2 regions of the Pseudoalteromonas sp. S3431 genome follow, and region 1 is predicted to be linked to the other one. Evidence: predicted binding sites of a transcription regulator. Region 1 holds the regulator's gene; the other holds the start of a gene.
What was found. The regulator MetJ, encoded in region 1, represses methionine synthesis genes. The targets are predictions, from matches to a motif close to TAGACGTCTAGACGTCTA.

Region 1 (16,602 bases):
AGCAATAAATTGATTATGAGGTTGGTTTAAAAAACGCTTTAAAAAAGCCGGCCACGCTTCGTCTGCACCGCCATTTCCTAGGTTTGCTTTGGGGCCAATATCTTCGCAAATACCGAGTAATACATAGCGAATACCAAACTGTCCGGCATCAATAAGTGCTTGTTGCACATTAACTTGAGTATCGAGCAAGGCCATTGCTTGCCAAGCTTTTTTTTCGTTTGCGCGGATAGAGCAAATCGCTTTAACCGCGCTTTCATCATATACCTTTAAATGCTTGGTCACGTTATGCTTCTACGATTTCCAATTCTAGTTCTTCAGCAGATAAAACAATGCCAGTACTGTCAGCATAAATAAAGTCGTCATCAAAAAATGATACACCAGCAAAGTTAACACCTATTGCGTCTTCGCCAGCACCTTCGCTGTCGGCAGCAACCGGTATTGAGGCAATTGCTTGAATACCTAAATCAAGTTCTTCAAGCTCATCGACATGACGTACTGCGCCGTATACAACAATGCCATTCCAGTTGTTTTCGAGTGCAAGTTCGGCTATTTCGATGTCGATAAGCGCACGACGAGTTGAACCACCGCCATCAATAAGAAGCACTAAGCCAGTACCATCTTGAGAAAGTAATTCGCGGATCAGTTCATTATTTTCAAAACATTTAACCGTTTTAATGCGACCACCAAAACTGTGGCGACCACCAAAGTTGATGAACATTGGTTCTAGCACGTCAACCACATCAGCAAAGTGGTCGCATAAATCAGAAGTGCTGTAATCCATTATTTTATCCTCAAAAGGTACATTAATTTATACCTCAGTATACCCTCCTCATAAGCAATAACAACGACTTAATCGCAGTAAATTTAGGCAAAATAAGAAGGGAATCAATAAAAGCAACAATAGTGTCTTAAAAGCGTCACGCAATTGTTATTTACAACACCTAAGCTAAAACAGTGTTCATATATTATGCAGCTAGGAGTAAGTGATGGATGGTAATAATATGCTTAAAAAAGTAGCTCAAATAGATGAGCAATTATTTTTAACTCTGTTTAATTGTAAATCGCCTTCATGGCTGAAAGTAATCGCATTTGGACTATCAAAAAGTGGTGATGGTGGCCTTTATCTACTCATATGTGGGGCTGTATGGTGGTTAAGTAACAATGAACCATATCAGTTATTACCAGTAACTTTGCTACTCGGATTTGCGATAGAAAGACCTATCTACTTTTTAGCTAAAAATCGTTTTGCTCGGGTTCGGCCGTGCGATTGTTTAGTTACAAACGCTTACATAGTACCTAGTGATAAATTTAGTTTACCTTCAGGACACAGTGCAGCTGCATTTTTAGTCGCGATGATCTTAAGCCATTTTTTTCCTGAATATACTTGGCTACTATTTGGCTGGGCCTCGGGAGTGGCAATTTCTCGAGTTGTACTCGGGGTTCATTTTCCCGCGGATATTATTCTAGGTGCTGTGGTTGGTAGTTCATGTGCGATATTTTCTTTAGCATTAGTGGTGCCTGAATGAAAATATTATATGGTATTCAAGGTACTGGGAATGGTCATATTACTCGCGCTCGGGTCATGGCTAGTGGTTTTAAGGAATTAGGAATTGATGTTGATTATATTTTTTCGGGACGTGCTAAAAAAGACTACTTTGATATGCAAGAGTTTGGGCAGTATAAAAGTTTTCGGGGGTTATCTTTTGATACAGAAAATGGTCAAGTAAAAAGCTATCGAACAGTTAGCAATGCGCGCCCTTGTAAATTGCTTGCAGATATAAAGTCGCTCGATGTAAAACAGTATGATTTTGTACTCAATGACTTTGAGCCAGTTTCTGCATGGGCTGCAAAAAGAGCTGGAATTCCGGTTGTTGGAATTAGCCATCAGGCCGCATTTTTGTCCAGTAGTGTGCCTATGTTTAGTCGCGGGATTTTACGTAAGTCACTTATTAAATACTACGCACCAGCCAATACGTATTTAGGTGTTCATTGGCAGCCTTTCGCGCATAATATTATTCCCCCTTTTATTGCTAATCATCAACATGGCAATCCAGTGGCGGTTATGAATAAAGTATTGGTGTATTTACCTTTCGAAAATTTAGACAGCATTATAGATTATTTAAAAGACTTCCCCGAAAAAGAGTTTTATTGTTATCACCCGCACGCCTGTAATCAATCTATTGGGCATATACATTTGCGTTCCCCTTCACGCACTGGCTTTTTAAATGATTTAGCAAATACAAGTGGCGTAATAGGAAACGCAGGGTTTGAGCTTGCTAGTGAAGCATTAAAATTAGGAAAAAAATTATTATTAAAACCTTTAGACGGACAGTTTGAGCAAGGCGCTAATGCACAAACGCTACTTGCAATGGGTATGGCACATGTAATGAGTTATTTAAATCCTCAAGCGCTTGATGATTGGAATACTGCGCCACAAAATAAACAGATTAATTACCCCAGTGATCCCGCTCCTTTAATTTTTTGGCTGCTTAAAAAACAATGGAATAATACACACTCATTACATAAAGGTTTATGGGGAAGTGTGAATTTATAATGATGAAAACTAAAATTAACAACACTAAATAACTATATAAAATAAAAATTTATTAATTTAATTAGTTGCTTTGACTCAATAAGCTATAATATTAAAGCATATTTAATAAAGGCGTTTGCGATGATTTTTTTACAAAATTTAACTATTAAACGACGTTTGCAATTAAACGCAGTCGTTGTTGGTTTAGCTATGGTGATTCTTTTATGTGTGATCATTTTTGAATCACGTACAACCTTAAATTTAAATAAGACTATTCAATTAGCAGAAGAGCTTAATGTACATGCACTAGCACTGCGTAAACATGAGAAAAATTTTCTATTTTATAAGCACGAAGAAGCGTTAACTGAATTTGAAACTGATTTTAAGCAGTTAAGTAGTAAAATTACAAAATTAAAGCAATCAATGAGCCAACAAGGTATTTCTGCTGCTCAGGTTGAGCATTTTGAGCAACTAATTAATAGTTATAACAATGATTTTAATACTGTTGTTAAATTACAAAAAGAGATTGGGCTGAATCCTAAAGATGGCTTATATGGTAAGCTCAGAGCTGCTGTGCATGAAGTCGAAGTACTGCTGAAAGAGCAGCAAAACTACAAGCTTTTATCATCTATGTTGCAACTTAGGCGCTCAGAAAAAGATTTCATGCTGAGATTTGATATTAAATACCTAGGGCGTTTTAATGAAGGCATAAATACGTTTAAGCAACAGATAGCATCGACTGATCTGCTAAGCAGCTACAAAGCAAAAATAACCCCTTTGATTGATATGTATCAAAATGAGTTTGAAACACTTGTACAAGCGCAAACAGCATTAGGTTTAGACCTTAATTCTGGTGCGTTAGGTGTGATGCGAGAAAGCGTCAATAAAAGCGATGTAATTGTTACTCAAATTGTTAAAGAAACAAAACTACAAGTTGAAAAGAGTGTAGAGCAAGCACAATTTTTAGCCATTTTGGTTTTTGTAATTGCAGGTGTGATTGTTCTAGCGCTTGTTTACTTTACCAGTCACTCAATCATTGTACCTATAGAGCGTGTTTATCACACCATTAACGACATTCGTCGTAATAATGATTTAAGTGTGATGATAGAGCAAACAGGTAAAGATGAAATTACCACCATGACAATCGATTTTAATAGCCTCATTGGTGACTTTAGAAACTTAATAAATGAAGTCAACACGGCTTTAAATACGCTTAATGTAGCCACTGAGCATTTATCAGAAAGCACTGCAGCAACAAGTTCAGGTATGCAAGAGCAACTTCATGAAGCAGATATGGTAGCAACCGCGGCAACTGAAATGCAGGCGACTATTCAAGATATTTCTCATAATACCGAAGCAGCAGCCAAAAAAGCGGAATCGACCAACTTAAGTGCACAGCAAGGGCGTAATGAAGTGGATTCAACGGTTAAGCATATTAGAGACCTATCTGAATCCCTTGGGAATGCATCGAGTGTGGTATCACAGCTCGAAAAAGATGGGGAGACAATTGGTTCTGTGCTTGATGTGATCCGTGGTATTGCTGAGCAAACAAATTTACTCGCACTTAATGCTGCAATTGAAGCTGCTCGAGCTGGTGAGTATGGTCGTGGTTTTGCCGTAGTAGCAGATGAAGTCCGCTCACTTGCACAACGTACACAAGAGTCTACTAGCGAGATTGAAGGGATTATTAATACATTACAACAGCGCACTCAAGAAGTTGTGAGTATTATGCATCAGTGTCGTTCACAAGGCGATGAAAGTGCCTCGCAAGCGATTAAGGCTGGAGAATTATTAGGTGCAATTACGGAAGATGTACAAACTATAATGGAAATGAGTACTCAAATAGCCGTCGCAATTGACGAGCAAAGCCAAGTGGCGTCAGAGGTTAATAAAAATGTAGTGCGTATTCGTGATATTGCTCAAGATGCATCAGGGCATGCCGCGAACAATGCACAAACAAGTGAAGAAGTATCTGAGCAGGCTCGTGTGTTATTTAGCGCGATTGATAAGTTTAAGGTATAAATAAAGCTTGTAAAAAATAACCAATAAAGTTTAAGGAATAAACTTTATTGGTACACTGTCTTTACTTTGCTTGAGCTCAATTACACGCTCTAAATATTCAGTCCACAATGTATCGTGCTGCTCTTGCAGTTTTACAAAATAGTGCCAGCTAAATAACCCGCTATTATGGCCATCATCAAAATCTAAGCGCAAGGCATAGTGTCCAACAGGTGCAATACTTTTTATTCCTACATCTTGCTTATTAAGTACTAGCTTCATTGGACCAGAGCCATGGCCTTGCACTTCAGCAGAAGGGGAGTGAACACGTAAAAATTCACAGCTAAAGACGGCTTGGCTGTCATCATCAAAGTAAACATCTAGGTTTTTACTCACACTGTGGTAATGCACTTTTGTTACGTGTTTCATTTAATATATCCCATTAAAAAGCCTCCAATATGGAGGCTTTTAGTATAACGTTTATATTCGTTTTATAGAATAAAGCGGCTTAAGTCTTCATCTTCAACAAGTGCACCTAAGTGTTTTTCAACATAAGCGGCATCGATTACTAAAGACGAACCTGCTTTTTCAGAAGCATCGTATGAAATCTCTTCCATCAATCTTTCCATTACAGTATGAAGACGACGAGCACCGATGTTTTCGGTTTTTTCGTTAACTTGCCAAGCGGCTTTAGCAATACGCTCAATTGCATCATCACTAAACTCAATTGATACCTGTTCAGTTTTAAGTAGCTCGCGTTGCTGCTCAGTAAGCGATGCATGAGGCTCTGTAAGGATGCGTTTAAAGTCATCTGCAGTGAGTGCTTCAAGTTCTACTCGAATCGGTAAGCGACCTTGTAGCTCTGGGATCATATCTGATGGCTTTGCCATCTGAAACGCACCAGAGGCAATAAACAACATATGGTCAGTTTTAACCATGCCGTGTTTAGTGTTTACTGTTGAGCCTTCAATTAGCGGTAGCAAGTCGCGCTGAACACCTTCTCGGCTCACATCAGGGCCTGAAGAATCGCCGCGCTTACAAATTTTGTCTATTTCATCAATAAACACAATACCGTTTTGCTCTACTGCAAAAATAGCTTGTTCTTTTAGCTCTTCAGGATTTACTAATTTAGCGGCTTCTTCTTCCGTTAATAGTTTGAAGGCTTCTTTGATTTTTAGTTTACGTTTAGTACGCTTATCGCCGCCCATGTTTTGAAACATGCTTTGTAGCTGGTTGGTCATATCTTCCATACCAGGAGGCGCCATAATTTCTACGTTTGGTTGTGCTTGTGCTAAATCGATTTCAATTTCTTTATCATCTAACTGACCTTCACGTAGCTTTTTACGGAATGTTTGGCGTGTTGATGAATTATCGTCGCGTTGGCTTTCGCCAAATTGGTCTTTTGCAGGAGGTAAAAGGGCATCTAAAATGCGCTCTTCTGCTGCTTCTTCGGCGCGATGTTTAAACTTTTTAGTCTGCTGTTCGCGAGTCATTTTAATTGATACATCGACTAAATCGCGTATGATTGTCTCAACTTCTTTACCAACATAGCCAACTTCAGTGAACTTAGTAGCTTCTACTTTAATGAATGGCGCATTCGCTAATTTTGCTAAACGGCGTGCAATTTCTGTTTTACCTACGCCGGTTGGACCAATCATTAAAATATTTTTTGGTGTTACTTCGCTGCGTAAATCTTCATTTAATTGCATACGACGCCAGCGATTACGAAGCGCGATAGCTACTGCTTTTTTAGCTTTAGCCTGACCTATAATATGCTGATCTAGCTCGTGAACAATTTCTCTTGGGGTCATATCAGACATAATAGTTCCTATTATAATTCTTCGATTGTTTGGAAGTTATTAGTAAATACGCAGATGTTGCCTGCAATAGTTAAACTTTTTTCTACTATTTCACGAGCGCTTAAGTCGGTATTTTCTAATAAGGCTGTTGCTGCTGATTGGGCAAAGTTACCACCACTGCCAATTGCAATTAGGTCGTTTTCTGGCTGAACCACATCACCGTTACCGGTAATAATTAAAGAGGCTGTTTCGTCTGCTACAGCGAGCAGCGCTTCGAGTTTTCGAAGTGCACGGTCACTTCGCCAATCTTTAGCCATTTCTACTGCGGCTTTAGTTAGGTTTCCTTGGTGCATTTCTAATTTGCTTTCAAAGCGTTCGAAAAGAGTGAAGGCATCAGCAGTACCGCCGGCAAAACCAGCGATTACTTTGCCATTATAAAGGCGTCGAACTTTGCGGGCGTTGCCCTTCATTACGGTGTTACCAAGGGACACTTGGCCATCGCCGCCAATTACAACTTTGTCGCCGCGGCGAACACTTACGATAGTAGTCATGTTATTCCTCATCATCGAGTTGCAGAGGCAGCTCGTAAAAAACGATTATGATGAGGTTATATGGGTGAATGGTTTATTTTCAAGTCCAGCCCCAAATTCCGCAGCCGACTATTTTTACACGTTTAAGTTTGTTTTTATCGCTTTCGGCTTGGCGTTTGGTTTTATAAGGGCCTAAACGTACTTTATACCAAGTACCATTGCTGCCTTCAGCCTGTTTTATCTCAGAAATGAGCCCTGCAAATGCGATTTTAGCTTTTAACGATTCAGCTTGTGCATGAGTTCTGAACGAACCGCATTGCATAACATAAGGACCTTTTTGCTCAAGTTCTTTTACTTCAACTTGAATCTCGTGGTTTCTAATTTCTTTAATAAATTCCGGCGTGCGTGGAATAACAACTTCTACTTTTTCAGGCGCAGTTGGGTGAGCTTGCTTTTCGACAAGTTTTGGATCGGCATTACTTTTAATAAACCATAATCCGTAAACGAAACCACCTACAAGTAAAATAGCAATGCTCACTAAAAAAATTGGAAATGGTTTTTTAGTGGGTGCTTTTTTAGTGTTTTTTCTATTTGCTGGTTTTTTGTTAATGTAATCGTGCTGTGCCATAGCGTTATTTTGGCCTTAACCTAAATCATGTCTATAGGGTCTACGTCTAAGCTCCAGCGCACTTTTTGTGCAAGTTTGCTTGAGCTTAAATAATCAACCATTTGCGCAAGGTACTGATGTAATATGCGACGATCTTGCGCTTGAATATGTAATTGAAAGCGATACATACCTGCGACTTTTTCAAGAGGTGCAGGGATCGGACCGAGCAATTGTATACCAGATACCCCATTCACAGGAACCAAATCCGTCAAAAAATCGACGACTAGTTTAATACTATGTCCTTGTGCACGGACAATGGCCATGTTTGTAATGGGTGGTAAGTCCGCATCATCGCGCTCACTAAGGGCAAAACGGGCAAAATCCTGATAACCGTTATTAACTAAGTCTTGTAAAAGTGGGTGCTCTGGAAAGTGTGTTTGTAATAATACTTGGCCAGGCTCCCCTGAACGTCCTGCACGACCAGCTACCTGAGTAACTAACTGTGCTAAATGCTCTGTCGCTCTAAAATCGCATGAATATAACCCGCTATCAACGTCTAAAATTATAACGAGGCTTACATCTGCAAAGTGATGACCTTTAGCAAGCATTTGTGTGCCTACTAAAATACGCGCCCCCCCTAAGTTAATTTCATCGAGTGCCTTTTCAAGGCTACCTTTACGGCGAGTTGAATCGCGGTCTATGCGAGTAACGGGTGTATCAGGGAATTCGGTTGATAAAAATTCTTCAATTTGCTCTGTGCCTTTGCCGTTAGGAAATATTTGCGTGCTGCCACAATCAGGGCATTGGTGAGGAACAGGGTACTGGTCGCCACAGTGATGGCAGATCATTTGCCCAATCGCTTTGTGAAAAGTGGCGCTGGTGCTGCAGCGTTTACATTCACTTAGCCAGCCACACTCATGGCAAATAAGAGTGGGTGAGAAACCTCGACGATTTAAAAACACCATAACCTGTTTACCGCGGTTTAAATGCTGTCGCATAGTGGCAAGGCTAGCATGTGCAATACCTGCTTGGTCGGGCTGACCTTTCATATCGAGTAACTTAAACTGGTTGTCGGTGGCTGTTTGCGCGCGCTCGGTTAAGCTTAATAACTGATATTTGTTATTAAGTGCTTTGTGGAGCGTTTCAAGCGCGGGTGTGGCGCTGCCTAATATAAGCGGAATTTTATGCTGAAAAGCTCTATAAGCGGCTAAATCACGAGCATGGTAACGAAGGGTATCTTGTTGTTTAAATGACGAGTCGTGTTCTTCGTCAACAACAATCATACCGAGTTTTAAAAATGGCAGAAAAATACTCGAACGTGTGCCAATAACTATCGCACAACTGCCTTTTTCACAAAATCGCCATGTTTGTAGGCGTTCGTTGTCGGTAAGTGCTGAGTGCCAAAGCATAACAGGTGTATCTGGGAAGCGGCGACGAAAACGGTTTACCGTTTGCGGTGTTAGGCCGATTTCGGGCACGAGTACGAGGGCTTGCTCGCCACGTTTTAATACTTCTTCTAAGCACTGTAAATACACTTCAGTTTTACCACTGCCCGTTACGCCTTCTAATAAAAAGCTGCTAAAACCGGTACTTTGATTGATTGCTGTACAGGCCACTGCTTGTTCTTTATTAAGTACAGGTTTACTACCGACGGTTGGCGCAACGCTTTGCCATTGGTTATCGTGTTCGATAGTTTGTGTGATGAGTTCTTTAGCAATGAGGCTATCTATTGTTTTTTTACTAAAGCCAAGTGCTTTTAGTTCGGTTAACGATGACTTACCTGATTGTGATAACTGCTTTAATAAGTTGAGTTGAGTTTTAGCTTTTAATGACGGTACTTTAGCGCCTTTTTCGGTAAGCATTACCATGTTAATGCTTGTTTTGTCTGGTGATTCACCTTGGCGTAGTGCACTAGGCAGAGCTATATGAATCGTTTCGCCGAGTGGGTAACAATAATAACGCGCTGTAAAACTAAGGAGATCTAAATGTTCGCTAGATAATATTGGGGTATCGTCGATAACTTCAAAAATGCTTTTAATTTTACTCTCGGGTACTTCAGTACTCTTTTTTACTGCTAATATAACAGCCACTTTACGCTGATTACCAAAGGGTACCAAAACGCGCATTCCGGGCTTCAGATCAGAAACCAAGCCTGAGAGCTGTTCATCTACTTTATAATCAAAGGTGCGCGGTAATGGGACTTTAATAGCAACTTCAACAAAACGCATAACAACTCAACCAATAAAATTAATGGTGTAATGTACTAAATATACAGTTAAAAACCTACTAGCAAATTATAGTCATTTTATTATTTGGTTACTTTTTTAGCAAAAAATTATAATTAAACCTTGTGTGCTCGGTAGTTGTTGGATAAAATCCGCCACCAACAAATTTGTTTTAACGACGTATGGTACCAAACTACGGGTTTGGAGAGCGATGCGGCCTTAACTAGAGGTTTCTATGAAAGAAGGTATTCACCCTAAGTACGAAGTAATTTCAGCAACATGTTCATGCGGAAATGAATTCGAAACAAGCTCTACTCTTTGTAAAAACATTCACTTAGACGTATGTTCTGCGTGTCACCCGTTTTACACTGGTAAGCAAAAAGTTTTAGACACTGGCGGACGTGTTGATCGTTTCAACAAGCGTTTCGGTGCACTTGGTAGCAAGAAGTAATTTTTGCTATTTAGTTAAAAGAAGCACCTTAGGGTGCTTTTTTTGTGCCTGAAATTTATCTTTACGTGCTTTTCCTGCCTATTTATACGTTATCTCCTTTGCATAACTATTTCTTGTTCTTATTCTGAGTATGCATAAACCTTTGCAGACAAAGTACGTAATAGTCTCTATATTTTGAAGTGTTCATTTTTTAACTAAGTTGTTAAATGTAGCTAACGTGAAGATAAATGTTTTTAAAGTAGACTATTAAGCTGTTTATAGTTATTTATACTAAAAATTTGATAGTCGTTTTTAGAGAAAATGGCTCGCGGCTAAAAGTACCTCTAAAAATGCTTTTTATATGAATTTCTATTTATGAAATGTCGCTATATCTTCGCAAAGTTACTGAAAAACCTCTTAAAATTAATGAATCTAGCATATAACAGGATAGACCTGATATTGCTTGGAATTTAAAAATAATAAGGGTATCGTAACCCAGACAACACCTCTCACTTTAACTTAAATTGCAGGATACAATCGCGTTATGTCAGACTTTCGTGAACAAGCACTACATTACCATTCTCATCCCGTTCCAGGAAAAATCAGCATTGAGCTAACCAAGCCTGCCGAAACGGTTCAAGATTTAGCTTTAGCATATAGCCCAGGTGTTGCTGAACCTGTGCGTGAAATTGCTGCTGATCCTGCAAATGCTTATAAATATACCGGTAAAGGTAATATGGTTGCAGTTATCACTAATGGTACTGCAATTTTGGGCTTGGGTAATTTAGGCCCTTTGGCATCAAAGCCTGTAATGGAAGGCAAGGCGCTGTTATTTAAGCGCTTTGCAGGCCTTGATTCTATTGATATCGAAGTGAAGCATAAAACAACAGAAGACTTTATTAACACGGTTGCTAATATTGCCGATACATTTGGTGGTATTAATCTTGAAGATATTAAAGCCCCAGAGTGTTTTGAAATTGAAAAGGCATTGATTGAGCGCTGTAGTATTCCGGTTTTTCATGACGATCAACACGGCACTGCAATTGTAACAGCCGCCGGTATGTTGAATGCACTTGAAGTGCAAGAGAAATCGATAGAAGAGGCTATTATAGTATGTTTAGGTGCTGGTGCGGCTGCCGTTGCCTGTATGGAACTGTTAATTAAGTGTGGTGCACTGCGTGAACACATTTACATGCTTGACCGTAAAGGCGTTATTCATACTCGTCGTGATGATTTAAACGAGTACAAACAACTATTCGCTAACAATACGGATAAGCGTACGTTGCAAGATGTTATTGCTGATGCTGATGTATTTGTTGGTGTATCTGGGCCTAATTTGTTAGCAGCCGATGATTTAAAACTGATGGCTGATAAGCCGGTTGTGTTTGCGTGCTCAAACCCCGACCCTGAAATTGACCCCGCACTAGCACACAGCGCGCGCAACGATTTAATTATGGCGACAGGGCGTTCTGATTATCCAAACCAAGTGAATAATGTTTTGTGTTTCCCGTTTATTTTTCGTGGTGCACTAGATGTGCGCGCAAGTGCAATTAACGATGAAATGAAAATAGCAGCAGTAGAAGCGATTCGTAGTATTGCAAAAGAGCCTGTACCAGCAGAGGTCCTAAAAGCTGCCGGTGTTGATAAGCTGGAATTTGGTGCTCAATATATTATTCCAAAACCGATGGATCCACGTTTATTACCACGTATAGCAAGAGCGGTTGCTCTTGCTGCTGTTGAGTCGGGTGTGGCACAAATTGATTTGCCAGAAAGCTATATGCAGTAAATCTATACCGTAAAATTTAATCATAAAAAAACCTCAGTAATTACTGAGGTTTTTTTATTTTACTTTATCTATTTATTCGTCATCTAAAACAGGGACTTCTAACCCCATTTCTTGCATTATTTTTTTCACTTCTTCTGGTACTTTTTCAGCGTTATCTTTACGTAAGTCATCGTCATTAGGTAAAGGTTGGCCTGTAAATGCATGTAAAAACGCTTCACATAGCAGCTCACTGTTTGTTGCGTGACGCAGGTTATTAATTTGACGACGAGTACGTTCGTCAGTTAATACCTTTAATACATTCAGTGGGATCGAAACGGTGATCTTCTTAACTTGTTCTGATTTTTTCCCGTGTTCTGCGTATGGGTGAATATACTCACCATTCCATTTAGCCATAAGATGTATCGTTGCCTCAGATTATTAATTGCTCACATGCGCTAAAATGCGTGTGAATATGCGTGAAATTCTATCGATTTAAAAAAGATAGTCAAATACTAGTTGTTTGGCCATCTAGCTGTTTAAATGTTTTGACATCTCAAATTGAATAAACTACTCTTTTAGACGTCTAAACATCCAAATTAATCAGGTGACGAATATGAGCGAAAAAAACAAAGCAACCATTGCGGTCCGTAGTGGCGTTGAAGCCGATAAACACCACGGTGCAGTTGTCGCGCCAATCTATTTATCGACTACTTATTCGTTTGCCGATTTTGATACTAAACGCCAATATGATTATGGCCGCAGCGGTAATCCTAACCGCGATATCTTAGCTGAGACCCTTGCTGAGCTCGAAGGGGGAGTACGCGGCATAATTACAGCCACAGGCATGGCGGCTGTACATTTAGCAACTCAGCTGCTTAATCACGACGACACGTTAGTGATCCCACACGACTGCTACGGTGGAAGCTACCGTTTATTTACGTCCCTGCAAAAGCGTGGCTTGCTAAAGCTTGAGGTTTTAGATTTAACAAAACCAGAAAGTCTTCAAAAAATATTAGTAATTAAACCAAAACTCATTTGGATTGAAACACCAAGTAACCCTGTACTACGTTTAACTGATATTAAAGCGGTTACTGATATTGCTAAGCAGTGTGGCGCACTGGTGGCCGCTGACAATACATTTTTATCGCCTGCTTTACAAAATCCGATTAAGTTTGGTGTAGATATTGTGGTGCATTCAACCACTAAATATATTAACGGACACTCAGATGTAGTGGGCGGTGCTGTTATTGCTGCAACACAAGAGATCGGTGACGAGCTTGCTTGGTGGGCTAATAACATTGGTATCACAGGGGCACCTTTTGATAGCTATTTAACGCTTCGTGGTTTACGTACTTTAAATGTGCGCTTAAGGCAGCATCAAGAAAATGCATTAGCAATAGCTCAGTATCTCGAAGAATCTGAGTTCGTTAGCCAAGTTTATTACCCTGGGCTTGAGTCGCACCCCCAACATGAATTAGCGAAAGCACAGCAGCTTGGTTTTGGTGGCATGGTTAGCTTTGATATTAAAGGCGACATAAACGATGCAGCGGCATTTTTAACTAGTCTACATAACTTTAGTTTAGCTGAGTCGCTAGGCGGCGTTGAGAGCTTAATATGCCACCCTGCGACCATGACGCATGCAGGGATGGATGCAACAGCGCGCTTAGAAGCCGGCGTTGGTGATACGCTTATTCGTGTTTCTGTCGGAATAGAAGACATTGAAGATTTATTAGCAGATCTTGAACGTGTATTTACACTTGTAAAACCTGGCAGAAAAAACAATACAAATCGATTAACTAAAGGTGCGGGAACATCGAGCGGTGATGCTAAGTTAAGTGCCGCTTACCCCGCGCTTTGGTAACTAACATGACTAAAAATATACATAAATTTGGCGGTTCGAGTTTAAGTTCAGCACAGCGTTACAAAAGTGTTGCGGGTATTATATTAGAGCACACACAACCTGGTGATTGCGTTGTGGTATCAGCAGCTGGGAAAACAACCGATACACTAGTTAAGTTATGGCAAAGTTACCAGCAGCAAGATACACATGTAATTGCTGATATTTTATTACAGTTAAATAATCATCAAATAGATTTAATAGAGCAGTTATTACAAGCTAATACAAAGTGTAACGCTCTAAAAAAATTGAATGAAGAGCTATCAACAATAACGCTGTTAGCGCAAACAGGGCAGCTACAAGAAGCCCAATTGCTTGCTCATGGAGAGTTATGGTCAGCACGCGTACTCGCTGCTTACCTGCAGGAGCTTAATGTTGATGCGTGTGTTCACGATGCGCGTGCTTTATTTACATTAAATGATGGGCAGTTATTACATGAACAAAATACTCAACAGTGCGCAAACTTAATTGCGCATAATAAAATTAACGTTGTAACTGGATTTATTGCAGCTAATACAGCAGGGGATACTGTAACGCTTGGTCGTAATGGAAGTGATTATAGTGCGACCTTACTCGCTAATTATTGTCATGCAAAACAAGTCTGTATTTGGACTGACACACAAGGTGTATTTAGTACCGACCCTCGTAAAGTTAGTAAAGCGATTAAATACGCGAAGGTGTGTCGTGGACAGGCCAATTTGTTAGCACGACTAGGTAACCCCGTATTGCATGCTAAAACATTATCTCCTCTTAAAAATACGGATATAAAATTATCAGTACGAAGTAGCTTTGATGTACAAGCTAGCTCTACTGACATCGTTAAAGAAGGTAGTGCCAAGCAAAAGCGCTTTATAACAACGTTACAAAATATTGATTTATTAATAGTTGAAAACTTAAGTGAAGGAGATATTGCGCATGTGAGTCAGCTTATTCAGCATAGCTTGCATCACTTTAGTCAAAATGGTGAGACGTACTTAGTTGTGCCAGCTATTTCGACGCATCAGGTTATTAGCTATTTTGAAGGTCGAGCTAATATTAACGAATCGAGCTTACACGGGTGTGCTGTGATTGCGCCAGAGCAAGATATTAGTAAATTGCACTTATTGGCGATTAATTTATTAAATGCACATGCGATTGAACCACGATTTGCACACCAAGATAGCGGCTATATTTTATTACTTACTGATCAAGTGATTGATAGCGATATACTTAGCATATTACACGATAAGCTGATTAACAAAGGGCAGGAAATTGCTTTAATAGTCGCTGGACTTGGTAATGTAGGTGAGGTGTTTATTGAACAGTTATCTACTCAAGTTGAGCGCTTGTCAGATGACTTTAGTATTAAGCTTGTTGGCTTAGTGCGCTCTCAAAAAATGCTTTTTAATCCTAATGGGATTGGTGTATCGCAATGGAAAACCCAGTTTCAACTTGAAGCGTCTGATTATCAAAACCAAACATTATTAAATGCAATTGATGAACTTGATTACGAACATAAAGTGATTGTAGATATAACAGCGAGTGAAAAGTTTAGCCGGTTATATCCTGATTTTGTAGAAATGGATTGTCATTTAATAAGCGCTAATAAGTATGCAGGTACAGCTCCTACTAATTGGTATAAAGCACTACGTACAAGTATCTCTGAACGCAACTTACATTGGCGTTATAACACCAGTGTGGGGGCTGGTTTACCCATTAATTTTGCGCTTGCTGATTTACAAAATAGTGGCGATAAAATAACACGTATTGAGGGCGTATTTTCTGGGACGTTATCGTGGTTGTGTAGTAAGTATGATGGTTCGATTATATTTTCAGATTTAGTGCTTGAAGCGCAAAAAATGGGTTTTACGGAGCCCGATCCTCGCGAGGATTTATCTGGGCGTGATATGCAGCGAAAATTGCTTATTTTAGCCAGAGAGTTGGGGGTTGAATTAAATCTTGAGGATATTAGTCTTTCGGCATTGATGCCTGATGAACTTGCGCAAGGGAGTTGGGATGATTTTTTAAGTAAAAAGTCCCAGTTAGATAGCTTTATTCAAGAGCATGCAAAGAGAGCTAAGGCACAAAATTCGGTGCTTCGTTATACAGGCTTGCTCGAAATCGCAGAAAATGAAGTAATAGCGAAAGTCGGTATCGCGTATGTATTACAAAGTGATGTTTTGGCTAGTTTAACGCCAGGAGATAATATTTTTGTTATAAATAGTAAGTGGTATAGCGATAACGCGCTCGTTATCCAAGGCCCTGGTGCTGGTAAAGAGGTCACTGCAGCGGGTGTACATTCTGATTTGTATTGGCTGGTCCAAAATTTAAGGTAGTATTACGGCAGCCTAAAGTGGCTGCCGTTTTTATTTAACGCTATTTAAAATAGCTCTTCTTCTGTTTTTGTATCTTCCTCAAATATATCGGTAGGTTGGGAAAGTACATACTTAGTTGGGGCTGTACCTTTGTCAAAATATTCAAAGCGGCTTGTGTAATCGTTTTTGTGGCTCAGTAAACCTGTTGCTAAATCAATACGAATAGATACTAAGTCTTCGGGTGGTTCTATAGGCGCTTCTGGTGCATCTTCAAGTGCCACTTTCATAAACTCAATCCATGCTGGTTGCGCCGTTTTAGCCCCTGACTCTGCCCCTGAGATTTGACTGCTATCAAGGTTGTTATTATATGTTGAGCGGCCTAACGAGTTACCGGGGTTATCAAACCCAACCCATACAGACGTTAGTACATTACGATTAAAGCCACTAAACCAAGTATCTACAGAGTCATTAGTCGTGCCTGTTTTACCTGAGAGATCACGTCTCTTTAATGCTTGAGCACGCCA
Region 2 (16,602 bases), on a different contig from region 1:
GTCATTTAACAGGCAGAAAACCCGCACTACAATTACTTACAGATAAAAGCCAATTAACGCCAGAAAGAGATCCACTACTATCGTTTGCAACCAACCACTTTGATGCCAATATTTTAGTGGCTGAAGACAACCCTGATAATCAATTACTAATAAAACTACTTCTGCAAACGTGGGGCCTAGAACCCGATATAGCAAGTAATGGCGCACAAGCAGTAGAAATGGCGCTAGTTAACGACTATCAGTTAATTATTATGGATATGCAAATGCCGGTTATGGGCGGGTTAGAAGCAACTAAAATGCTACGCCACGCTGCGTACGACGGCCCTATCATCGCATTAACCGCAAACGTAATGAACCATGATATAGGCACTTATTTGGAGGCTGGTTGTGATAAAGCACTTGGTAAGCCGATTGATAAAGACGCATTAGAAAACGTACTAGTGAGTTATTTACACCTTGAAAAAGATAACCAAAATAAATGGGATAACTTATTAAAAAGTGAAAAATTCCAACAAATTGCAGACAACTACTTAGCTAATTTGCCGACTTACTTAGATGAAGTAAAAACATATCAACGTTCTGATGACTGGGAAGCACTACGAAATGTTGCCCACAGTATTAAAGGAAGTGCTGGGTGCTTTAACTTTGACGATATTTATCACAGCGCAGGCGCACTCGAAGATTCATTAAAAAGTGATAACAAAATAGTTCGCGATGATCTTATAGCCGACTTAATTACCGCTATTGAAAACTCTATAAATAATAAGCAAGTATAAACAACACATGCTCGCTGTTATTGGAAACCTAAACTTAATGCCATCCCCATTAAAATGGCATCTTCAAAGCCATTTTTAGCTGGGTTGTCGCTTGGGTAGTAGTTTTTACGCACTGACATTTCTATAAAGCCAGCGTACTCATACAGCGCAATTGCTCGCGTGTTAGATTCGCGTACCTCTAAAAATAAGTTTTCAGCGTTTTGTTGCTCACCGTATTCAATAAACTGAGCTAACAACTGCTTAGCAATGCCCTTGCCTTGATAACTTGGTGTTACGCAAATATCCATAAGCGTAAAATCAGGACCTGCTTTTTCACCAATATAAAAACCAACCATAGTCTCATTTTCAAACGCGGCTACATTAAAATAGCGCCCACCTAAACACGAACTCATTGTATTTAACGTCCACGGATGGCTATGGCATGCTGTTTCTATTGCCATTAATTGAGGTATTGCGGTTTCGTCTACTGGTTTAAAGTTTATCAAGGTGTTCACTCATTAAAGCCCATAAAGCGCGCTTATCGGCCGTGCTGAGCTGTGGTGTTGTAAGTACTAGCTGATCGTCATTTAATTGCATCTCAGCGCTTTGTACAACGCTGTTAATAGCAATTGGTAATGCTGCACGTTTAATATCTGCAAATAATTGTTCACAAAGCACTATAGGCTCAAGCACATTGTTTTTTGATGCAGTATCAGGTGCATGACTACTTGCCGCAACACTACCTATTAAAAGATTATCTGCAGGAGGGCTATCCGCTGGAAATTTATCGGCTGGTTTAAAGTGTTTATTTAATTCGAGGTTTTCAATACCAAAAACAGCTGCGTACCGTGAATGCATAACGACTCGATGAAATTAGTAAGTAAGGTAATATAAGAATTAATAAATACGATGTAAAGAAGAAATGGCAGGGGCGGAGAGACTCGAACTCCCAACCATCGGTTTTGGAGACCGCTGTTCTACCAATTGGAACTACGCCCCTGCAATGACGACGAATTATAGAGAAGTTTCGCCAAAGGTAAAGAGAAAAATCACACTTTTAGTTCAACTGCTTTTTAAATAAACAAAACGGCGAATTAGCATGCTAATCCGCCGTTTTTAATCACTTTATTTTATCTGACTAAAACTAAAATTAATTATTCCCATTCGATAGTTGCAGGTGGTTTACCTGAAATATCGTAAACAACACGAGAAATACCATCAATTTCGTTAATGATACGGTTTGAAACCACACCTAAGAACTCATACGGTAAATGTGACCAGCGCGCTGTCATAAAGTCGATTGTTTCCACACAACGAAGTGATACAACCCAATCGTACTTACGTGCATCGCCCATAACCCCTACCGATTTAACCGGTAAGAATACAGTAAACGCTTGGCTTACTTTATGGTAAAGCTCTGCTTTGTGTAGCTCTTCGATGAAAATCGCATCGGCGCGGCGTAATAAATCACAGTATTCTTTTTTGATTTCGCCAAGTACACGCACACCTAAACCTGGTCCAGGGAAAGGATGACGGTAAAGCATGTCGTACGGTAAACCTAGTTCTAGGCCAATTTTACGTACTTCATCTTTGAATAATTCACGTAATGGTTCAACAAGGCCCATTTTCATGTCATCTGGTAATCCGCCCACATTGTGGTGAGATTTAATAACATGCGCTTTGCCTGTAGCAGATGCCGCTGATTCAATTACATCTGGGTAAATTGTACCTTGCGCTAACCATTTTGCATTTTTAAGCTTTTTGGCTTGCTCATCAAACACATTAATAAACGTGTGACCAATGGCTTTACGTTTATCTTCTGGGTCAGACTTACCCGCTAGATCATTTAAAAACTGCTCTTCAGCTTCAACTTTAACAATGTTTAAGCCAAATTTATTACCAAACATGTCCATTACTTGTTGGCCTTCGTTTAAACGAAGTAACCCATTATCAACAAATACACATGTTAACTTTGCGCCAATTGCACGGTGAATAAGCATAGCCACAACTGATGAATCAACACCACCAGATAAGCCTAGAATAACTTCGTCATCGCCAACTGTTTCTTTAATTCGTTCGATAGCATCATCGATAATTTTTGCAGCAGTCCATAATTTTTCACAGCCACAAATATCAATAGCAAAACGCTCTAATAAGCGCTGACCTTGATGTGTATGTGTCACTTCTGGGTGAAACTGTACGCCGTAGAAACGTTTTTCTTCGTTAGACATTGCAGCATGTGGGCAAGTAGATGTTTTAGCTGTTGTAGTAAAACCAGCTGGAATATCCATTACTTTGTCGCCATGGCTCATCCAAACGTCAAGTACGCCGTTGCCACCATCAGTGATGTGGTCTTCAATTGCATCAAACAATGCACAGTTGCCTGCTTTTTCAACTTGTGCGTAACCAAACTCTTTTTTATCAGAGCTATGAACACTACCACCTAGTTGAGCTGCCATTGTTTGCATACCGTAGCAAATACCTAGTACAGGCACGCCTGCATTAAATACATACTCAGGAGCGCGCGGGCTGTTTTCAAGTGTTGTTGATTCTGGGCCACCAGAAAGAATAATACCTTGTGGGTTAAACTCGCGGATTTGCTCTTCAGTCACATCCCATGCCCACAGTTCACAGTAAACACCAATTTCGCGTATACGGCGCGCGATTAGTTGAGTGTATTGTGAACCAAAGTCTAAAATGAGAATTCGTGAATCGTGAATATCTTTGCTCATGGAGTATCTCGTAAAGTAGATGCTAATGCTAAATGCCGTTTTGAATACCAATTTTATTAAACATTACTAATTCTTGCAGGCTAAATAACTCTCTAACCACGTTAAAAACTTCTTATTTAGAAGAAACTAAAAGTCGAAGTTTTTGCCTCGTTATTGAGCCATTTATCTGTTGCAATAATTGACCACTTTATTAATGCAATTGGTATTTATATAAACGACTAAAAAGAGGGCTTGCAAAGCAAGCCCAGTATATTAAATTAATTACGCTGCTTAACCTAAGCGGTAATTTGGTGCTTCTTTAGTGATTTGCACATCATGAACGTGCGACTCACCCATACCAGCTGAAGTAACACGTACAAATTGTGGTTTTGTATTTAGCTCTTCAATTGTTGCACAACCCGTTAAGCCCATAGCGCTTCGTAGGCCGCCCACTTGCTGATGAATAATCGTTGCAATAGGGCCTTTGTAAGCTACGCGACCTTCAATACCTTCAGGTACTAACTTGTCTGCTTCGTTTGATTTTTGGAAGTAACGATCTGATGAACCTTCTTTTTGATCCATCGCGCCCAATGAGCCCATACCACGGTAAGATTTGTAATAACGGCCTTGGTACAATTCAACTTCACCTGGTGCTTCTTCAGTACCAGCAAGAAGAGAACCCACCATTACACACGATGCACCAGCAACAAGTGCTTTAACAATATCACCAGAAAAACGAATGCCGCCATCAGCAATAACAGGAATGTCGCGACCTTTTAAGCCTTCAACAGCATCTGAAATAGCGGTAATTTGTGGAACGCCACAACCGGTAACAATACGTGTAGTACAGATAGAACCTGGGCCGATACCTACTTTAACTGCATCCGCTCCCGCATCAGCTAGTGCAATCGCACCTTCAGCTGTTGCAATGTTACCCGCAATAATTTGTAAGTCTGGGTACTCTTTACGCGTTTTAGTAACGCGGTCAATAACACCTTGAGAGTGACCATGTGATGTATCGATAAGTAAAACATCAATACCCGCTTCAACTAATGCAGCAATACGCTCATCAGTACCCGCGCCAACACTTACAGCAGCACCTACACGTAAACGACCTTGGTCGTCTTTACATGCGTCAGGTTTGTCTTGGGCTTTTTGGTAATCTTTTACTGTGATCATGCCTTTGAGTTTAAATTCATCATCAACAACAAGGATTTTTTCAATGCGGTGTTCGTGCATTAAGCCTAAAATTTCTTCGCGTGCTGCGCCTTCTTTAACGGTAACAAGCTTTTCTTTTTTAGTCATAACGGTAGAAACAGGCTGTTCAAGCTTAGTTTCAAAACGCATATCACGGCTAGTAACAATGCCTACAAGTACATTATTGCTGTCGGTAACCGGAAAGCCTGAAAAACCTTTTTCGTGCGAAAGCTCAACTGCATCAGCAATTGTTAAATCGGCAGTCACCGTTACAGGGTAAGAAACAATACCTGCTTCGTAGGTTTTAACTTTACGTACGTTTTTCGCTTGTTCTTCGATAGTCATGTTTTTATGAATAAAACCAAGACCACCCTCTTGCGCAAGGGCAATAGCTAAACGAGCTTCTGTAACAGTATCCATAGATGCTGAAATAAGCGGCAAGTTAAGTTTGATATCACGCGTTAAGCGAGTTGAAATGTTTGCCGTGTGTGGCAAAACAGTAGAATGACCAGGTACTAAAAGTACGTCATCAAAGGTAAGAGCTTCTTTAGCGATTCTAAGCATTTTGGCAACTTCTCACATGTGGAACTACGATAAGGAATTGCGGCCAAATTTTAACAGCGTTGTTGGCATGAGTAAATAATATTTCGTAAATATTTATGATAAACTTACCTTATAACTTGCCTCATAAATAGTTTTAGGTTGTTTTTTATGTTTTCGAAGCCTTCGCAGACGGTTTACACCGTGTCACGCCTTAATAGAGAAATTCGCACATTACTTGAGCAAGGCTTTGCCTCATTAGTATTAACAGGCGAAATTTCTAATTTCATTACCCCTGCATCCGGTCATTGGTATTTTTCGCTAAAAGACGATAAAGCACAAATTAAAGCCGCAATGTGGCGCGGCAACAACCGCAACCAAAGCTACCGCCCTGTAAATGGAGCACAAGTCACAGTAAAAGCGCGTGTATCACTTTATGAACCTCGCGGTGACTACCAGCTTATTGTTGAGCATATGGAGCCCGCAGGCGAAGGTCAGCTAAAGCAAGAGTTTGATGCGCTTAAAATGCGTTTGGCCGCCGAAGGATTATTTAGCTCTGCTCACAAGCAGCCATTACCGCAAAATATTAATCGTATTGGTGTTATTACCTCAGCAACCGGCGCTGCTATAAAAGATATTTTAACGGTACTTAAACGCCGTGCGCCGCAATTAGAAGTCATTATTTACCCTGCGATGGTGCAAGGCAAAGAAGCACATGCACATTTAATTAATCAAATTGAATTAGCTAATGCTCGTGATGAAGTAGACGTACTTATTTTAGGACGAGGCGGCGGATCACTTGAAGATTTATGGTGCTTTAATCACGAACAGCTCGCCCGCGCTATTTTTAAAAGTGAATTACCCATAGTAAGTGCGGTAGGCCACGAAATAGATACTACCATTAGCGACTACGTGGCTGATGTTCGTGCAGCAACCCCATCAGCCGCAGCTGAGCTTGTAAGCCCAAATACGCAAGAGTTACACAACAAAGTAACGCAATTAGTTAATCGTTTATCTAACGCGTTTAAGCACGGCATTGCCGATAAACGCGCGCTTGCCACGCACCTACAGCATCGCCTTAATTTGTGCCACCCACGTAATCAGCTTAATCAAAAAACGCAACGTTTGGATGAGCTAAGCATTGCATTGCAACAAGCTATGCGTAATCGCTTATACGAGCAAGAACGCACACTTAATAACTTAACACCGCGTTTAATACGCCAATCACCAGACAAAAAACTCGCTACAGCAAACCATATACTCACGCAATTACACGCAAGACTAAACCAAGCTATACAGCATCAATTGCAGCAAGCAAATAACAACTTGGCACTACAGGCAAGTAAATTAGACTCGGTAAGTCCGCTAAATGTTTTAGCACGCGGTTACAGCATTACAAAAAATGAAAAAAATAAAGTGGTTAAGTCAGTAAGTGATGTGAAAACCGGTGATGCACTTATTACCGAACTTGTTGATGGTGTTGTACATTCTAAAGTAGTGAGCAAGCACGCTTAACTAAAATAGGAGCACTTACTCTTTGGTGCTCACTATAAATTCTATTCGCTCGTCGTTTGAGCTTGATGAGGTGATTTTAAACTGTTGCCACCAAGGTGTCGTTGCCAACTTATCATTAAGTTCACGCCACTGTGCATGGCCTTGTTCATTATTCTTATCGGCTAGTAATTCAAATTTACAGATAGTTTGTTTACAAGTTAAATAGCTTAGCTGCGCCGTATTACTTAAATCACTGATGATTAAAAAGTCAGTAAGTGCCGTTTCTATTTCGAAGCTCCACTGCGTATTTTCACTTTCACTATCAAATTTTTCATCAAGCTGCTTAGCAAAATTAGTGCCTTCTAAGCGAGTTCGCTTTAACTGCTGCTGAGCAACTTTCAGCTGTTTTGTAGCTACTGACAATTCGTTATTTAGCGCACTTATTTTCGTAATGTACTCTTTTTCCAGCGGTTGTTGAAGTGCTTTAGTTGTAGTGTTTATAGGTGATTTTTGAACTGATTTATTACCGCTTACTTCAATAATAACATCTTGGCTAGCATGTATAAATTGAGCCGTTTTATCGTTAAACGGTTCATACAAATGCAAAAAGTAACCACTTGTTAATCCTACCCCCACAAAAAAGCTGAGTATCATTGCAAATAAGTTACTTTTATATGGCATTTATTTTCGCCTACTTTTATAGCATTGCACTTGTATGTGAAGCATTTTCAGGCTCAGGATTTGCTAAAAAGTTTTGGTTCATACTTTGCGCCGGACACTCACAATCCGGTCGACCAATAATTTTAGCGGGTACGCCAACAGCGGTTGTGTGTGCTGGAACATTGCTAAGTACAACAGAGCCTGCACCAATTCGTGCGCCCTCGCCCACTTCAATATTACCAAGTACTTTAGCACCAGCGCCTATTAACACACCGGCTCTAATTTTAGGATGACGATCCCCCTGCTCATTACCCGTGCCGCCAAGCGTTACAGATTGCAAAATTGATACGTTATCTTCTATTACCGCTGTTTCACCAATAACAATACCGGTTGCATGGTCAAACATAATACCTTTACCCACTTTACATGCTGGGTGAATATCAACCCCAAACACTTCAGATGTTCGGCTTTGCACAAAGCGCGCTAACTCTTTACGGTTTTGTTGCCATAAGCAATTTGCTAAACGGTGCGCTTGAATAGCATGAAAACCCTTTAAGTTTAATATCACCGTAAGGTAAGTTTCGGCTGCGGGATCTCTGTCTTTTACCGCTTTAATATCCTCAGCTACATAAGTAAGCATACGATCGCACTTTACAAATGCTTGATCGAACAACTCACGAATAGTAAACGCAGATACCACCGCGTCCGCCAATTTATTAGCAACAATAAAGCTCAATGCTGAACCCAAACACTCATGATTCAAAATACATGAATACACATGACTCGCTAAAAGAGGTTCACGGGTTACGACTTCATTTGCTTCAGTACGAAGCTGTTGCCAAATTTCATGACGCATAATACTGCACTGCCTTAAATTGATATAAAAGAGCCTTTTGCCAAGTCTAACGGATTTAAAGCCTAAGGTGTTAACCCCTTAGTTATTTGTTCTGGTTATTAGGTATAACCGTTTATTAAGTTTCATTATTAAATAACCTGAACTGTGGATAATAAATCTATCTGGAGCAGCTATTTTCAGCGCTAACTGCGTTGAATTTACTGAAAACCTCTGGCTAGAGAAAATAAATTTAAATACCACCATGATTCAATACGTTAGTAAATCTCTCAACCAGAGTTCAGATTAAATAATAAAAAAGCCCCAATACTTTAAGCATTGAGGCTTTTTCTAACACTTAAAAACCACTTAAATTATTGAAATACTTTATCGACTTTCATCACTTCAATATTTTTAGCAGGAATTGCTAATTTGTAATCAGCAATCACTTTATCTTCAGCCACTAATTCGGCAGGTTTATTCGTGTTGTAAATCATTGGCGATGTTTGCTGCGATGCTAAACGTTTTTGCATATCAGCGCCGTCACCAGTAATAAATACATAGTGAACATTGTCTGTTTGTAAGTTTTCTTTAATAACGCGATTAACATCAGCAAGCGTTAGCGTTTTAAGTTTGTTAGTTACGTAACTTACAAAGCTATCTGTGTTGTAAAATTCGCTATCAAGCGCGTAACCTAATTGGCGGTTTTGACTTGCCACCATTTGCGGCACAAAGTTAATTAAAAAGTTACGCGTTGCTTCAAAGTCGTCTTCGCTCATACCATTTTTAATGAGCTTATCTAGTTCAAACAAGGCGGTACGTGTTGCAAAGTGCGCATCGTTATTAGAGCGAAGCGGGCGTAACCACACTTGAAATATTTGCTCTGAGCGCCCTAGGTTTGCATCTGGCTTGGTTTGAAACATACCACGTGGAAAGTATTCAATGTATGCGTAATCGCCATAGTTCATGCCGCGAGTTTCACGAATGCGCTCATATAAAAAGCTGTTAGAACTACGGTGCTCACCAAAGTACGAACGCACAAGCCAAAGGGTTGTCCAGTCTTCGCTACTTCTTATTGTATCAATAGGGAAACCAAATGATACCGCAGTCGATTGCGCTGACTTTTCTACAATAGTTGCATGATGACCTTTAAGCGCTGGCGCATCAGGAATACTTAAACGGCTTTGCTCACCTTTTGGTAGCGTTGCAAAGTCGCTCATCATTTTAGCTTTAAGTTTTGCAGGCACAGCCCCAATTAAGCCAACCGTGAGTTTAGATTGCGTAAGCTCGCTGTTATAAAACGCTTTAACATCATCTAGCGTCAACGCTTCTAAATCCGAAATATCACCATAGTTGTAGCTTTCGTAAGGGTGATTTTTGTAAAGCGCACTGTATAGCACTTCTTTGCCTAGCTCTTCATCGTTAGATGCTTTTAAGCCTGACTTAATGCCATCGATCATTTCTTTTTTAAGGCGTTTAAAGTCGTCATCTCTAAAGCCTGGATTTAATAATTGATCGCTCACAAGTGTATACCACTGCGCTGCATTGTCTTTATGAATACGCCCTTGAAATGACAGCATTTCTTTATCTATTTGATAGCCAAAGCTACCCGCAAGCGGATAAAGTGCTTTTTGAATATCTTTATAGCTTGTCGCCTCTGAGCCACCTTGTGCAAGCATAGCCGCAGTTAACGCAGCAACACCTTTTTTGCCTTGTGGGTCGGCAGCCGCACCGGTATTGAATAAAAAGTTAACATCGATTAATGGCGAGCCATTGGTTTTATCAAGTACTTTAAATGCAGGCTTCGCAGGTGCTTGTTCAAGCTTTGCAGTAAGCGCATTTAAATCAACTTCTTGCTCAAAACCTGGGGCTTTATCAAGTGCCGACATTGTTAATGTGGTACGTGCGTTATCAGTAAAGTATTTATTAGCAACGGCTTTAATATCTGCGCTGGTGATGTTATCTGCCGATTTATACAGCTGGTTTATAACCTCAGGATCGCGCTCAAAATGCATGTAGCTGGCAAGGGTTGATGCAATCGCTTGCGACGAATCTAAGCCATTAATAAAGCTGTATTTAAGATTCGATTTTAAATCACTGAGCTTTTGCTCATCAACAAGCTCAGTGCGTGCTTTTGCATAAGTTCGGTTAATGGCATCGCGTGCAGTGGCTAAATCGTCTGCGTTTTCTACTTTAACAAATACGTGTAATAAACCCGGATCTTTAGTCTCTGGGTTATAGGTAAACATTTGGCTGGCAATTTGTTTGTCGACCACTAGCTCTTGATATAAATCTGAATTACTAGAAAAATAAAGCTGTGAGATTAAATCAAGTGCCGCTCTGTCTTTTTTAGCAGGCTCCCACGCAGCGCCTTTGTACGATACGAGTAACCAATGCCCTGGTAGCGCTTCATCTTGCTGGTGCAAATATTTTGGTGCTTGTTGAACAGGTTCTGCTTTAATGTCAGCAACATAGTTACCCTTTTTCCAGCTGCCCCAATGCTTTTTAACCATTGCCATTGTTGCTTGTGGGTCTACATCGCCCACAATGACAAGTGACACATACTCAGGTTTATAAAATTTAGCAAAAAATTCTTTACCATAGGCCATTTGATCAGGCATGGCTTCTATGTCTTTAAAAAAGCCCATAGTGGTGTGTTTATACGTGTGCTTATCAAACGCTTTTTCGCGTACAGCGCTTAATAATTTACGAATTGGGCTCGCGTTGTTTTTTAAGTACTCACCTTTTACCGTTTGTGCTTCTGTTCTAAATTGCTCTTCGGTGTAGGTTAAGTTTTGAAAAATATCAGCTTCAAGCTCAAGTACTTTATCAAGATGCTGCTTTGAAAAGTTTAAATGGTAATTTGTGTAATCGTTTGTTGTATAAGCGCGGTTATCAACACCTGAATTTTTTAATATGTCTGAGTAAACATCTTCAGGGTATTTTTGTGAGCCTTTAAACATCATGTGTTCAAAAAAATGAGCAAAACCTGTTTTGCCCTCTTCAACTTCGTTACGCGACCCAACCGATACCGGAATTTGCAGCGACACTACATCAGGGTAATCGGTTTTAACAACCATGACACGTAAGCCGTTTTCTAGTTCTTCAATTAAGTAATCTTGCGAAAAAACACGATCATCAGCTTTATTTACTTGTTCTTGTTGTGCTGTTGTTTGCGTGCTTTGGTTTTGTTGCATGGCGCAACCTGTTAACGCCAGCGATACCGCTAAGTTGGTTGCTAATAATTTAAATTTCATTGTTGTCCCTTTTTAAATTGAGCAAATTTGTTGTCAGATGTATTACTAACTCACCCTCGATTATGCCCCAAAGCCAATAAATATAAGACCCCCAAGGGGATTTATTATGTAAACAACTGTGTCAATTATAAATTATGGGAACAAGCCCTATGAATAAACATCATGTTAGTTGAAAAACTTTCATTAAATAAATCTATCTAGACGTCTAAATGGCTGCTATATTAAATCCATCAAAACAAACTTAGCTGGAATGAGGATTATGGCTTTATCACTAAAAGAGAAGATAGTGGACACCAATCAAGGTGTTTATCTTATTGGTACTACCCCGCCTAAAATTGGCACCGATAAAGCGCAATTAAAAACCATTGCAGAAAAGCTATTAGGTCGCTTACACGAAATTGAATACGACGGCGTGATAATTTACGACATTCAAGACGAAAGCAGCCGAACTAACCAAGACCGCCCATTTGCGTTTAAACAAACCGTTGATCCGCGTGAATACAGCCATTTACTTCGTAATTTATCTGCACAAGATGTGATTACTTATAAAAGTGTGGCGCAGCGTGGCGTAGGCGAATTTAAAGATTGGCTAAGTGAAACTAAAAACGACTACGATTTACGAAATGTTGTTTTAGTAGGTAGCCCATCATCGATAGGCGATATAAAGCTAAGCCTGCCAGATGCGTATAAAGCGATGGCTGAGCAATCAGATGATTTCTTTTTAGGTGGCGTTACGATTGCCGAGCGCCATTCAAGTAAACGAAATGAGCACGAACGATTAATAGAAAAAACAGCACAAGGTTGTCAGTTTTTTATATCGCAAGCTGTTTACGATGCACAAGCTACTATAGAGCTAATCACTAGCTACGCACGTACGTGTAAAGCACAGGGTATTACACCTCAACGTATTATATTAACGTTTACCCCGTGCGGCGGCGAAAAAACCTTAGAGTTTATGCAATGGTTGGGTATCTCAGTGCCAGAGGCAACTAAATGGCGCATGCTTGATGCAGACAATACATTAAGCGAATCCGTCCGTATTTGCCGCGAAAACCTCGACTTAATACTTAAAAGCTGTGCGCATTTAGATGTACCGCTGGGCTTAAATATTGAAAGCTTAACAAACCGTAAAGAAGAAATTGACGCGTCAATTAACTTATACCGTTTATTAAAAGCCATTATGGAATTAAACCTTGCGGAAAAGCTAATAGCTTAAAGGCTAGGTAAGAGCTAATTAACACCCTTCTTGGCAAGCCTCATGGCTTGCTTTTTTATGTCCGTTCTTTGAAAAATTAATTAATAAATACAAGTAAAGATTTGCAGCTTAAGCTATCAATGAAAGCTATTTTTGGTTATTACTCTCAAGCCTTTTTAAGGCAACCCCCATCGATGAGCACATAACACCAAAAATTATTCCCTCATTAGATATAAATCTAATGCTAGGGAACGTTTCAAATAAGCTTATTATTGCTAAGGAAAAAATAAAACCTATCGCAGAAAAAACTAGCCAAGTTTGTGTGGCATGAACCTCCTTTTATAATTGTGCTTTTTTAGCGAGCTTATACGCTTGTTTATTTTTATACATTGCCTGGTCTGCATCATTTAATAGTTTTTCAAATGACTGCCTTTGTTTGTCAGTAAAGCTATAACCAATACTGAGCGATAAATCGCAAACGTCTTCTTTGAGTAAGGCTTTTGAATACTCAGTCGAAATTTTATCCATAATGTAGCCAATCTTACTTTTATCGCTTACTTGCATTACCACAACAAACTCATCACCTCCGATACGCCCGACTATATCAGCATCTCTTAAATGGGTTTTTAGCGTATCTGCCAATATAATTAAGGCTTTGTCACCCACTTCATGACCAAAGGTGTCATTTAATTTTTTAAAGTCGTTTATATCAATAAATAAACAACATACATCAAAACCTAAGCGTAGCGCTAAATTAAGCTTTTGCTGAGCGAGTAAACTAAGTGCTCGGCGGTTATAGATATTAGTTAGCGCATCGAGCATGGCTATTTCGCGCATTTGTTCATAACTATAAATAAGCGCTAAGTCGTCTTCAATTAAATCGCGTAGTTGTTCTATAAGCTCAAAATATTCATTGGTATAAGTTGTTTTTTTAGTGTCTTTTAAGCATAGCGTGCCAAATACTTCGCCTTCTGGCCAATGGATTGGTAAACCTAAGTAGGATTCAACACCATCTTCAACAACCTCCGGTAGAGTGTTCCATGCATCATTATTACTTGCATTATTAACGTATAAGGTATTGTTATTCTCTGCTACGTACTTACAAAAAAGAGGTGTTTGGGGAGGAAGGATAGGATTGGTCTCAAAGTTAGAGCCACCTTCGTTATTTCTAATAACAACGCGATAGCCTTTGCTTGTTGCCTGAACTATATAACCTGACGGGGCCGAAAATAGCCCCGTGATAAGATCAATTGTTTTTTGCCATTTATGCAAAGATATTTGGCCATCAATACCAGAAAATGCCCACTTATCAATTTCAAACATTGCTTTACCTCAGCTACTTATTAGCTTCAGTATAGGCAAAAAAGCAAAGGAAAAGCTATTATTTACGACGCCTACTTGGCTCTCTTTTTCCTGTGATGCGTTTTTTATCGCGATCTTTTCGCGACTTGTTGGTGTTTTTACGATTATCTTTTGGCTTTTTATTAGGATCTGGCTCGTAACCTTCTAACCACTGCGGCGTTAAACGCGTATCGAGTAGTACTTCAATTTCTTCTAGCAGCCATTGCTCATCAAGACTTACCAGCGACATAGCAAGTCCTTGTTCACCAGCACGACCTGTGCGGCCAATACGGTGCACGTAATCCTCGGCAATGTAAGGTAGTTCAAAGTTAATTACGTATCTAAGTGTAGAAATATCTAAACCACGCGCAGCTACATCGGTTGCAACAAGTACGCGCGTAATACCTTCTTTAAAGTTTTGCAATGCACGGTCGCGTGCGCCTTGCGATTTGTCGCCATGGATTGATTCGGTTTTTAAACCGTCTTTACACATTTCTTTAGAAAGCTGATCAGCCATTTGTTTTGTGCGAGTAAAAATAAGCACTTGGCGCCAGTTTTTCATGCCAATCATGTGCGATACAAGTTCGCGCTTGCGGTCTTCATCTACAGCGTAAATAACTTGCTCTACTTCAACTGCGGCTGAGTTGCGCTTATCAACTTCAATTAGTTCTGGATTTTTAAGTAGTTTTTTACTGAGTTCAAACACGCTGTCATCAAACGTAGCAGAAAAAAGTAGAGTTTGGCGATCGCCTGGAATATGTCGCAATATACGTCTTATTTCATCAATAAAGCCCATATCAAGCATACGGTCTGCTTCATCAAATACGAGCGAATCTACACTTGAAAGTACCACACTGCCTTTAACTATATGATCAAGCAAACGCCCTGGTGTGGCCACGATAACTTGTGCTGTTTTAAGTGCTTTTATTTGAGGGCCAATACTTGCGCCACCATAGGCTAAAGCGCCATTGATATGAGTGCCTTGTGCGTACTTTTCAAAGCTGGCAAATACTTGCTGAGCAAGCTCTCGTGTTGGCGTTAAAATTACAATCCGGGCAAGGCCTTGCTCATCTTTTTTAGGGGTATTTAAAAGCTTGTGCAATAAAGGTAAAACAAAGGCGGCAGTTTTACCCGTACCTGTTTGCGCGCTGCCCATTACATCACTTCCGGCTAAAATAGGCGGAATAGTTTTAATCTGAATTGCGGTAGGTTGAGTGTAATTATTTTGCTCAATCGCTGTTAATAATAACGGGTCGAGATTAAGTGATGAGAACGTAGTGGCAGACATAGGCTTAGCTTTAAAATAACAAAGAGCGCTATTGTACGCATATTACTGTACTGCGTAAATTAACCAGTCCAGAAAAGTATTTAATCGTGATTGCTCACTTTCGCTTTAGCGCTAAAACAATAAAAAAACCCAATAAAAAAGGCGCTAAATAACAGCTGTATTTAGCGCCTTTTATAATTTGCTGTAGCTTTAAGCTGGCTTTAGTGTCGCTTTACGTTCGTTGTAAAACGCGATTAAATCGTCAACTGTTGCTTGGCAGTATTCGCGAATACCCGAAACCACCATGTGCTTTTCACCACTGCCCACTTTAACGCCGTTTTCTAACAGGTTAAAACGTAGTGTAATTTTTCCGCGCTTACCGGCATACTCAAAACTAGGCTCTGCAAACTCAAGTTCTGGTGCTGTTATATCAAGATTATCAAGATTGATAAGCATTGATTCGTAAATTACCATCGGACGAGCAGGGTTTATCATTACCTCTTGCTTGCCCATTAATGGGATAATTACATGCGGAAAGGTAGTACCAGAAAACTCAACATAATTTTTTATTAGACTATTAGTTAGTGCTGGGCATTGGCTGGTTTTACCGCTGCGCTTTACCTTTAAAATAACTTTTTCGCCATTGGTAACATCAAACTCATCGGCTCCCTCAGGGAAATGTAGTTTGGTGTTTTCATCAACCATACCGGCAAAAGTAAATTCCATTTGTTCACTAATACCGTAGCGGTCTAGTACCAATGAAAAAAGTAAGTCTCCTGGCGCGCAAAACTTTTTGGCATCTTTGTCATGAAGTGGATTGTAATCATCAGCAACGCATTTAGCGAAGCGACAACCTTGCTCACGAGAGATAGAAACATAATCAGCGTGCTGCTGAAAAAAAGGACTTAACATAGTGTGTTCACTGCTTAAACTGCTTATAACCTGTCCATACTACCAGAAAAAAAATACTGAGAGGTCGAATCTGTTAGATTAGTTACAACCAATGCTATATTCCACTTTTAAAGCACTGCGTTTAATAGATCACTTTTAGTGATTTTTTGCCTATTTGAATAAACACAAACTAGGCAAGTCGGGCTCAATTACTATTCAATCAATTTGATAATCGCCTTGCTACCAATCTGAGTCAATCGAGTAATGCCTAACGATTGTGCGAAAAATATAAAAGTAGGCACCTGCTAATATTTAAAAAGGGACTGGAGAAAAGACCAATCCCGTCAACTTATTTCCTTAGAACGTATTTATTACAAACGCTCTATCAACTGATCTACTTTTGCTACAATAGGCCATGCTGAAGATTGAAAGTTACCTAATACCACTAAAATGTAACCTTTG

Region 2: the regulator MetJ is predicted to act here: its motif matches at 11,645-11,662, upstream of DO88_RS15950 (methylenetetrahydrofolate reductase).

The regions. Positions count from the first base shown of each region.
Region 1 is NZ_JJNY01000024.1:29,419-46,020, reverse strand. Features, by position in the region: gene DO88_RS12715 (formimidoylglutamase) at 1-282, opposite strand, end outside; gene rraA (ribonuclease E activity regulator RraA) at 284-781, opposite strand; gene DO88_RS12725 (phosphatase PAP2 family protein) at 987-1,526, shown strand; gene DO88_RS12730 (MJ1255/VC2487 family glycosyltransferase) at 1,523-2,554, shown strand; gene DO88_RS12735 (methyl-accepting chemotaxis protein) at 2,675-4,555, shown strand; gene DO88_RS12740 (gamma-butyrobetaine hydroxylase-like domain-containing protein) at 4,586-4,960, opposite strand; gene hslU (HslU--HslV peptidase ATPase subunit) at 5,023-6,351, opposite strand; gene hslV (ATP-dependent protease subunit HslV) at 6,363-6,881, opposite strand; gene DO88_RS12755 (SPOR domain-containing protein) at 6,961-7,488, opposite strand; gene priA (primosomal protein N') at 7,509-9,695, opposite strand; gene rpmE (50S ribosomal protein L31) at 9,928-10,143, shown strand; gene DO88_RS12770 (malic enzyme-like NAD(P)-binding protein) at 10,667-11,908, shown strand; gene metJ (met regulon transcriptional regulator MetJ) at 11,981-12,301, opposite strand; gene metB (cystathionine gamma-synthase) at 12,501-13,748, shown strand; gene metL (bifunctional aspartate kinase/homoserine dehydrogenase II) at 13,754-16,099, shown strand; gene DO88_RS12790 (penicillin-binding protein 1A) at 16,144-16,602, opposite strand, start outside.
Region 2 is NZ_JJNY01000008.1:8,952-25,553, reverse strand. Features, by position in the region: gene DO88_RS15900 (hybrid sensor histidine kinase/response regulator) at 1-776, shown strand, start outside; gene rimI (ribosomal protein S18-alanine N-acetyltransferase) at 794-1,261, opposite strand; gene DO88_RS15910 (hypothetical protein) at 1,248-1,613, opposite strand; tRNA gene DO88_RS15915 (tRNA-Trp) at 1,679-1,755, opposite strand; gene guaA (glutamine-hydrolyzing GMP synthase) at 1,910-3,487, opposite strand; gene guaB (IMP dehydrogenase) at 3,758-5,227, opposite strand; gene xseA (exodeoxyribonuclease VII large subunit) at 5,375-6,718, shown strand; gene DO88_RS15935 (hypothetical protein) at 6,734-7,378, opposite strand; gene cysE (serine O-acetyltransferase) at 7,395-8,213, opposite strand; gene DO88_RS15945 (M16 family metallopeptidase) at 8,564-11,446, opposite strand; gene DO88_RS15950 (methylenetetrahydrofolate reductase) at 11,706-12,662, shown strand; gene DO88_RS15955 (sensor domain-containing diguanylate cyclase) at 12,981-13,964, opposite strand; gene DO88_RS15960 (DEAD/DEAH box helicase) at 14,023-15,270, opposite strand; gene DO88_RS15965 (DUF3581 domain-containing protein) at 15,460-16,161, opposite strand; gene DO88_RS15970 (serine hydrolase domain-containing protein) at 16,512-16,602, opposite strand, start outside.